Regions from separate parts of the Paenibacillus allorhizoplanae genome, predicted to be linked through region 1. Evidence: predicted binding sites of a transcription regulator. Region 1 holds the regulator's gene; the other holds the start of a gene.
What was found. Region 1 encodes Rex, which represses fermentation and respiration genes when NADH is low (regulators of the CRP and FNR family bind a similar motif). Its sites were predicted from a motif close to TTGTGAAATATTTCACAA; they were not measured.

Region 1 (4,686 bases):
GCGGGAACAGGGACAGGCAAATCACTGGGATACTTGATTCCTTCGATCTATTACGGTTTGAAATATGAGAAGAAAGTTGTCGTCTCGACACATACGATTAATTTGCAGGAGCAGCTGCGTGAGCGGGATATCCCTCTATTAAAAGAAATTTTTCCTATTCCATTCAAAGCAGCTGTCCTCAAAGGAAGAAGTCACTATCTGTGCCTTCGTAAGTTTGAGACGAAGCTCACAACACGGGACTACGAAAATAGCCGAGAAGACCCGATAACGGCCGCGCAAATGGTTGTTTGGCTAAGTGAAACCGAACATGGGGATGAGGAAGAACTGCACTTTGGCAACAAAGGTGCCCAATTCTGGTACTCGGTTGCGAGTGACACGGACTCCTGTCTAAACCGCATGTGCCCTTGGTATAAGAAGTGCTTCTACCACAGAGCTCGTAATGACGCCAATACGGCTGATGTGATCATCACGAACCATTCCCTCCTCTTTACGGATATGAAGGCTGAGAACCGCCTTCTGCCGTCCTACAAGCACCTTGTGATTGACGAGGCGCATCACTTTGAAGAAGTGGCAAGTAAGCACCTCGGGATCGAGCTGCATGCCTCTGCGTTTTACCATTCCTTATTGTGGCTGTATAAGGATAATCGAAGCGGACAGCTTCCAATGCTTCGTTTCCGATTACAGAAATCGGATGAGGCAGGGGAGCGAGCAGCCGCATGGAGTAACACGATTGATGGATTGTTTCCGAAAATCATTTCGATCAAAGAGGACTGGGAACGTTTAAGTGAAGCCCTGTACGAGTTGGTTTCCTCCAGAAGTGATCCTTCACAATCGGAAACTTCGCAATATGTGCTGCGTTTGAAGCCGGAGACTCTGCCTGCGAATTGGCGTGAGTTGTTGATTATGGAGGATAACATTTATCTGAATGCGAGTGAACTTTTGCGAACTTTGGATAAATTGTTGAGTGAGCTAAAGGAGCAGCAAGATGGACTTGGTGTTCAAGGGTTAGTGACCGATCTGAATGGAACTGTGAAAGAGCTGTATGCGCATCGTGATGCGCTTCATTTCTTTATGAAAATGGCAGATGAAGGGTACGTGTATTGGATTGAAGCTGGCACGTATGCGAAAGCCAAATCGGTTCAACTGAATTCCGTTCCAACGGATGTTAGTGGGTTGCTGCAGCAGCATTTCTTTGAAACGAAAGACAGTATTATCTTGACCTCCGCAACGCTCTCGGTGAATAAATCGTTCCAGTACTCGGCGGAGCAGCTAGGCTTAGCCATTCCAGAAGACGAAGAGTCAGGTAAGCTGAAAACAGTGCAATTACCGTCACCTTTTAACTATCGTGAGCAGGCTTTGGTCGTCATTCCACGTAATTTTCCAACGATCAAGGGAGCGGGAGATCCCGTTTTTATCGAAGCACTGATCAACTCTCTAAGTGATGTTGCACAGGTGACAAAGGGGCGAATGCTAGTTCTATGTACCTCGAACCGGATGTTGAAGCTTGTTCATGCAGGAATGAAGGAAAAGCTCAACCCACATGGCATCACTGTGCTTGGTCAGGGTGTTGACAGCGGCAATCGCAGTAAGTTGACCCGAATGTTCCAAGATAATAAAATGTGCGTGTTACTGGGCACTAGTTCGTTCTGGGAAGGTGTAGATATTCCAGGAGATGCGTTAAGTTGTCTGGCGATCATTCGTCTCCCATTCCAACCGCCTAATCACCCGCTTGTCGAAGCCAAATGTGAGAATATCAAGAAGCGCAATGAGAATCCATTTATGAAATTTTCTGTTCCTCAAGCTGTTATTCGATTTAAACAAGGCTTCGGTCGATTAGTTCGGAGGGCGTCAGACAAAGGGATCGTTATTATCTATGATACACGTGTTATTGAGACGTATTATGGCAAGCACTTCCTCTATTCGTTGCCTGGTCCGAAGATCGAGCACATGACCTGCGAACAAATGCTGCCGAGGATTGAGCAATGGATGGGAGGAGCTTAATTCGTGAAAACACAAAAAATTTCAGAAGCTGTTGTCCGCAGATTACCTATCTATTTACGCTATCTAAACGAGTTGCAAATGAACAATGTGTCCACGGTGTCTTCTCAGGATTTAGGTCAGAAATTAGATCTGAATCCTGCTCAAATTCGGAAGGACTTAGCTTATTTTGGCGAGTTTGGCAAAAAAGGGATTGGCTATGATATCAATTACTTGATAGAGAAGATTCGCCAGATTCTGAAGTTAGATCGACATATTCAAGTTGCCCTCGTTGGCGCAGGAAATTTAGGCAGAGCACTTTGCAATTATAATACGTACTTACGTAATGATATGAAAATTGTGGCTTTATTCGATGCCATGCCTTCAAAGACAGGCGAAGTGATTAATAATTTGGTTGTGCTCCCCATGGATAAAATGAAGTCAGTTATGTCTGAGCTTGGTGTGCGGATCGGTATTATTACCGTTCCCGCGGCTGAAGCACAGAATGTAGCGAATGAATTCGTTGCTTGTGGCATTGAAGCGATACTGAACTTTGCGCCAGTCATCATTAAGGTGCCGCCAGATGTACGCGTGCATTATGCGGATTTCACGACAGAGCTTCAAAGCTTAGCTTATTATCTCGATTAGCATGAAAAAGGCACGACCCGCGCAGCTTCAGCGGGTCGTGCCTTTGTTTTTTATTACTACATGATTAAACGGAATATCACAAAGTACAGGGTGTAAGCAAGAACCATGGAGATCGGAATGGTAATAACCCAAGTGACTAACATTCGACCAACCGTACCCCATTGTACTTCATGGAATCGCATGACACTGCCTGTCCCGATAATCGCAGAGGAAATAACATGTGTTGTGGATAATGGTTTACCAATGAAGGTTGAGATTTGAATGACAATCGATGATGTTAAGTCCGAGGCAAAGCCGTTGATCGGCTCAATTTTAACAATTTTACCCGAGACTGTTTTAATGATCCGCCATCCGCCAATGGATGTACCAAGGCCCATCGCGAGGGCTGCAGCAATTTTTACCCAGATCGGTACATTCAAATCATCTTGAACGCCGGCTGCAACAAGACCAAACACGATAATCCCCATCGCCTTCTGCGCATCGTTACCACCATGGGAATACGAAAGTAAACCGGCAGAGATGATTTGTAACGTACGAAAACCACGATTTAGTTTGGATCTGGATGTATTACCTGACCACAGCACGATATTTTTGATCAATACCATAATGAGATAACCTAGAACGAAAGCGATAATCGGCGATAAAATAAGAATGATAATAATTTGTGTGAAACCACTCCAGTTAACGCCATTGAAGCCTGCTCCTGCAATTACAGCACCAGCTAAGGCACCAAGTAACGTGTGGGAGGACGAAGATGGAATAGACAAGTACCAGGTAAGTAAGTTCCAGATGATTGCTGCAAGCAAGGCTGCAATCACGACTTCAACGCCATTTTCGATCTTCGCAGGATTGGCAATACTTCCGCCTACTGTTTTGGCTACCTCCGATGAAACCATAGCCCCAACAAAATTAAGTGAAGCAGCCATGAAAATCGCTACACGCGGACTTAATGCTCGCGTAGAAATGGAAGTAGCAATCGCATTAGCTGTATCGTGGAATCCGTTGATGAAGTCGAATAACAGGGCTAGTGCAACGATTATGATCAAATAAGTTAACATGAATTCCTCCTAGCGCTTTCCAATTGGAAAACTTTCTTCGTACACACAGACATCTTGTCTTAAGAGTAACGAAGTACTACGCTGTCTAGAATGTTAGCGACATCTTCGCAGGCATCGGTTGTTTCTTCCAAACGCTCGTAAATTTCTTTGAGTTTGAAATCTTCGTAGGGGTCTTTGCGTGTGATGAAAATTTGACGAATTCCTTCGCGCATCAAACGATCTCCATCATTTTCTAATTTATTTATAGCCACCGTGTGCTCCGGAATTTGCATATATTTTTTCTTAGCTAAAAGCTTGAAAGCATCTAGCATATGTTGACATGAGTCTACGATAACTCCAGAGAAATCTTTCATGTAGGAATCTGTATGAGAAACACTCAAATAGTCGAAACGAGCAATCGTAGCCTCAATACCATCGGTAACATCATCGACTTTGGAAGCTAGAACCATAATATCTTCCCGATCAATAGGAGTGATAAATACTTTGTTCAAACCTCTGAAAATGTCATGTGTGATGGAGTCTCCTGCATGCTCAAGATCATGAATTGCTTTGACATACTCAATTGGGGGTTTATCACCCATCATAGCTGTACGAAACAATTGAGCTGTTTGCAAAGCGTTCTCTGCAGCACGGATAAGAAGTTGCAAGAAATCGACTTCGTTCTTTCTGGTGAATAACGTTGTCATAGAATCCTCCTAATTTTTACTATATGTACAAGTTTTTGAACGAATTTGTGATTTAAAAATGACCAAATTGTAGAAAAAACTCACAATGTTTAAAGTATCATACTCGTTAGGGCTAAAGCAACGAAAATTCCGTGACAATTTACAATTTCTCAACAACTTAGGAATCGTACACGGCTTCCTTGATTTTACAAGCTTGAAGATGTAAAGTTTATGGAGCAGTAGCTGTTTATAGAATGAGCATAGAGAGGGTTTTTTACTATGAAAAAAACATTAATTTCAAATGGTATTTTTATTTCTAATAAGGAAGACAAAACATC
Region 2 (4,686 bases), on a different contig from region 1:
ATCCATCGGTGACCCGCCGCCTAACGCAATAATGCAATCCGGCCCAAAGCTTGCCATCTGTGCTCGGCCGCGTTCCACTGTTTCAACGGACGGGTCAGGTTCTACATCGGAGAACACTTCGATATATACAGGCAGTTGTCGCTTGCGGAGGTAATATTCCACACGCTCAACATAGCCGAGCTTCACCATCATGGGATCTGTGACAATCATCACCCGAGTAATGTCAGGCATTTTCTCTAAATACTGTGTAGCTCCTTTTTCGAAATAAATCTTTGGCGGTATTTTGAACCACTGCATATTGACGGTGCGATACGCAACGCGCTTCACATTGATCAAATTCACAGCGCTCACGTTAGAGGTTGTGGAGTTATGACCATAGGAGCCACAGCCTAGTGTCAAGGAAGGCAAGTTTGTGTTATAGATATCCCCGATCGCTCCATGAGTGGAAGGCGAATTGACAATGACACGTCCCGTTTGAAGCTTACCTGCGAACGCCTGGATAACCTCTTCATTCTGAGAATGAATGACGGAAGAATGTCCCATGCCGCCAAATTTGACTACTTCCACAGCCCGATCGATCCCTTGTTCTGCATTCTTTACTTTGTAACAAGCCAGCACAGGGCTCAGCTTTTCAGCCGATAATGGAAATGCCTCGCCGACGCCAGTTAGCTCTGCGACCAGTATTTTCGTTCCCGCAGGTACCTTAATGCCAGCCATCTCGGCGATTTTCATAGCAGACTGCCCAACAATAACTGCGTTAACCGCACATTTCTCAGCGTTAATCACCAATTTGGAAACTGCTTCTGTTTCTTCTTTATTTAAGAAGTAACTGCCCTGATCTGCCATCAGCTTTCTAGTCTCCGCGTATACCGATTCTTCAATAATGACCGCTTGCTCAGAGGCGCAAATCATACCGTTATCAAACGTCTTTGAAAGAATCAAATCATTAACTGCCTGCTGCAAATTAGCCGTTTTCTCAATGAAGCAAGGGACATTGCCAGGACCAACACCCAAGGCTGGCTTGCCAGTGCTGTAGGCTGCCTTCACCATCGAAGACCCTCCAGTAGCCAGAACGAGCGCCACATCCGGATGATTCATCAGCAGTTGGGTAGCTTCCACAGATGGGTGCTTCACCCATTGAATGCAATGCTCTGGTGCGCCCGCCTTAACCGCTGCATCCAGTAGAGTCGCTGCTGCAGCGGCACTTGATTGCTGTGCAGATGGATGGAAGGCGAAAATGATCGGATTACGCGTTTTAGTCGCAATGAGTGACTTGAACATCGTCGTCGAAGTAGGATTGGTGACAGGCGTAACACCAGCGATAATGCCCACGGGCTCAGCCACCATACGGTAGTTCTCATACGAATTTTCCTCAATCACACCGACAGTCTTGTTATTTTTAATGCTATGGTAAATATACTCAGTAGCAAATAGATTCTTGGTGATTTTATCTTCGTACACACCACGGCCTGTTTCCTCCACAGCAAGCTTGGCGAGAACCATATGCCTATCGATGCCGGCTAATGCCATTTGCTGTATAATTTGGTCAACCTGCATTTGATCCAGCTTAAGAAATTGCTGCTGCGCTTCCTTCGCTCTGGCTACCAGCTGGCCCACTTCGTCTTGAGCAGAAATCTGTTCAATCATCTTCGCTTCTTTTGTTGCCATGCATCATCCACTCCTTTTTTTTAAAATCCATGTGCAGCTAACGACTTGTTGTTCTACCCTTAGATTACGCCTTAAGCAGTAACCTTAACTATGATAAAAATCACAAGATGAGCAATTAAAGCGATTTCTTCCTTGAATATTATGTGAATAATTTCACATTCTTTTCTATTTAATACTCCACTCCATGACTGTGACTTTGATCACAACACCAAGTAATCATCATGAACATTTGTTACTTCCCTAGCTTTTCCAAGCGACGCATAACTTCGTAGTCCTCAAACGTTGAGATATTGGAAACAAAATTCAAATCAACGCCGTTCTCAAGAAAGAAACGATCACCTAGATCACTCCAAAATACATGGTTTAGCAAGGTAGAAACTTTGGTTTCCCCTCGGTTTAATAAAGTCGCGATGTGCGACGCACAAGTTCGATCATAAACTCCATGTAGTGGATGAAGCTCGTCGGCCACCAAGGGAACAACAGCCTCAAATCCATCCAGCTTTCTTTGCATCAACAATTGAGCAGCTCTACTGGATATAAAAGGCATATCACAACCGACGACCCAGATGGAATCGTGTTTAGCAAGAGAAAATGCGGCATGCATACCGCCAAGAGGCCCATGACCTGCGAAAAAATCCGTGATAATACGAATGGAACGATCGACTTTGTTTAGGTAGGGCTTGGGGTCATTGGTTACAACAATCAACTCATCGCATATTTCCCGCATACAATCTAGTTGTCTAACAATTAGAGGCTTTCCTCCAAACGGAAGCAATGCCTTCAGTTCTCCATTCATTCGACGGTTTGCTCCACCAGCCAAAATAACCCCTGAAAGCATACCCATCACTTCTCCTTTTCAAATTCATGTATAGTTCAACTTTAGACAAAATAACATCCCCTGTAAGTGAAAAATGTCACACTCCTGCAATACTCGTTGTGACACAAATCACATCAAACGATTTAAAAATAGAGATATACTAGTTAAACTGCTTAGGGATTGGAGTGATAAATCGAATGAACGAAAATGTTTCTTTGCATGAAGAAGAGGGTGTCCAGAATACAGCGTGCCTGTCTGCCGAGAATTTAGCAAGACTAGAGCAAATTATGTACGAGTCCAAATTTACAATGGGATCTCATCTCTTCTGGGAGGGAGACCCCGCAGACAAGCTATACTTTATTAAGAGTGGACGAGTTAAACTGACGAAATCATCGGATGAAGGAAGACACTTTATTTTGTACATGTATCAGAAAGGCGATCTATTTGGTCAAGTTGACCCTTTTCGTCAATCAACACATGTTTTCACTGCAGAGGTAATCGAGAATAGTGTCATCGGGGTTATACTGCAGAAAGATTTAGAGGTATTGATTTGGCAAAATGGCGATCTAGCTGTTGAATTCATGAAGTGGATGGGACTTCTCCACCGTATGACACAGACCAAGTTTCGCGATTTGATGATGTTTGGTAAACATGGGGCGTTATGTTCTCTTCTTATCAGACTTACCAACTCCTACGGTACAGAACAAGGCAACCACATTTTAATTCCTAAGACGCATACCAACACAGAACTCGCTGATATGATTGGGGCTACGCGAGAGAGTGTAAATCGAATGCTAAGTGAGCTTCGGCAAGCAAATGTCATCCACATTGAAAATAGTCATATCCTTGTAAAAGATCTATCGTATCTTCGAAATATTTGCCATTGCGAAAGCTGCCCTAAAGACATTTGCAGAATGTAACCGTTGCACTTATGATCTATGCATCGGATTAGGTGCAGCCTCAATAATGGTTCGGTTTCGACCTTGATTTTTAGCTTGATATAAAGCAATGTCTGCTCTTTCAAGCAGTATTTTCAGATCATGAGGTTGATCTGCATTATCGGTTATTCCGATGGATACCGTCACAGCTTTCCCAGTAGGACTTCGGGTCGAAGCCATTTTTTCACGAAGTCTTTCTGCGACAGTTCTCGCATGGCATGCATCCGTACCCGCCAGCAGCATAATAAATTCTTCTCCGCCAAATCTGCAGCATACATCTTGTTCACGCGACACATTCTTCATCAGCTGTGCAATAAAGCATAGTACTTCATCACCAACTCCATGTCCATAAGTGTCATTGACCACTTTAAAATGATCTATATCGATCATCAACACGGCAAAGGTTTCACTAGTTGCATGAATTTCTGCAAATACAGCTTCCAATGTCCTGCGATTAGCTAACCCCGTGAGGGGGTCTGTCTCAGCTTCTTGCTCCAGATTATCAAATCGTTGACGCATATAATTGATGACCTCAGTAAATCTTTTGTCTAACATATTCATCTCTTGATTGGGCGTAGAAAAAGTTGGTTTAGTGGTTGTCTCCATTCGTCCCTTTGAAAGCAGCTCCATATAATCGATTAGCGAATGAAGGGGCTCTGTTATTTTTTCAATTAACTTTTTAGATAAAAATAAGTGCAGTATGATCAGTGCGAGAGAATAAGTACTCATCCAGTACAATGTGAAATGTACCGCTCCAATCTTATCCTCTATATGAACGATGGCTTGATAGGCAATAAGAAAGCATCCAATAGAAAGAATTGTAACCGTAAATACGTTCAGGATTTGAATTAATATGTAGAGTGAAAATGCCCGCTTCCTAGATTTCCGTTTCATCCAGCGCATCCCCTTTCATATGCTAGACAATGCTAAACATGAAAAAACACCTATTCTTACCCTCAATATTCGGAGTAAAAGAATAGGTGTTATCATATTTGTCATTGGATTACGCCCTCACCTTATCTGAATTTAGCTTTTAAATGGAATCGTTCTAAGATCTTATCCAACCATTTGTGCAGGTAGGGGAGAATCATATGGTCCACACCAAATTTACCTGCATTAGCGCCTGCCACTACGATGAAAAATCCCAGGAGCATTAACCATGGATTAGTGCTGACCGTACCTGCAAACATATACATAAAATTCATCAATAATCCGAAGAAAATCGCTACAGTAGTTAACGCACCTATTAGTAGACCCAAACCA

Region 2: a site for Rex is predicted at 1,810-1,827, ahead of adhE (bifunctional acetaldehyde-CoA/alcohol dehydrogenase). Genes of this name have one in related genera too.

The regions. Positions count from the first base shown of each region.
Region 1 is NZ_CAKMMW010000002.1:604,291-608,976, reverse strand. Features, by position in the region: gene dinG (ATP-dependent DNA helicase DinG) at 1-2,001, shown strand, start outside; gene L6I86_RS05335 (redox-sensing transcriptional repressor Rex) at 2,005-2,625, shown strand; gene L6I86_RS05330 (inorganic phosphate transporter) at 2,682-3,683, opposite strand; gene L6I86_RS05325 (DUF47 domain-containing protein) at 3,743-4,369, opposite strand; gene L6I86_RS05320 (amidohydrolase) at 4,628-4,686, shown strand, end outside.
Region 2 is NZ_CAKMMW010000004.1:408,131-412,816, forward strand. Features, by position in the region: gene adhE (bifunctional acetaldehyde-CoA/alcohol dehydrogenase) at 1-1,668, opposite strand, end outside; gene mobA (molybdenum cofactor guanylyltransferase) at 1,901-2,506, opposite strand; gene L6I86_RS10420 (Crp/Fnr family transcriptional regulator) at 2,683-3,405, shown strand; gene L6I86_RS10425 (GGDEF domain-containing protein) at 3,415-4,317, opposite strand; gene L6I86_RS10430 (DoxX family membrane protein) at 4,440-4,686, opposite strand, start outside.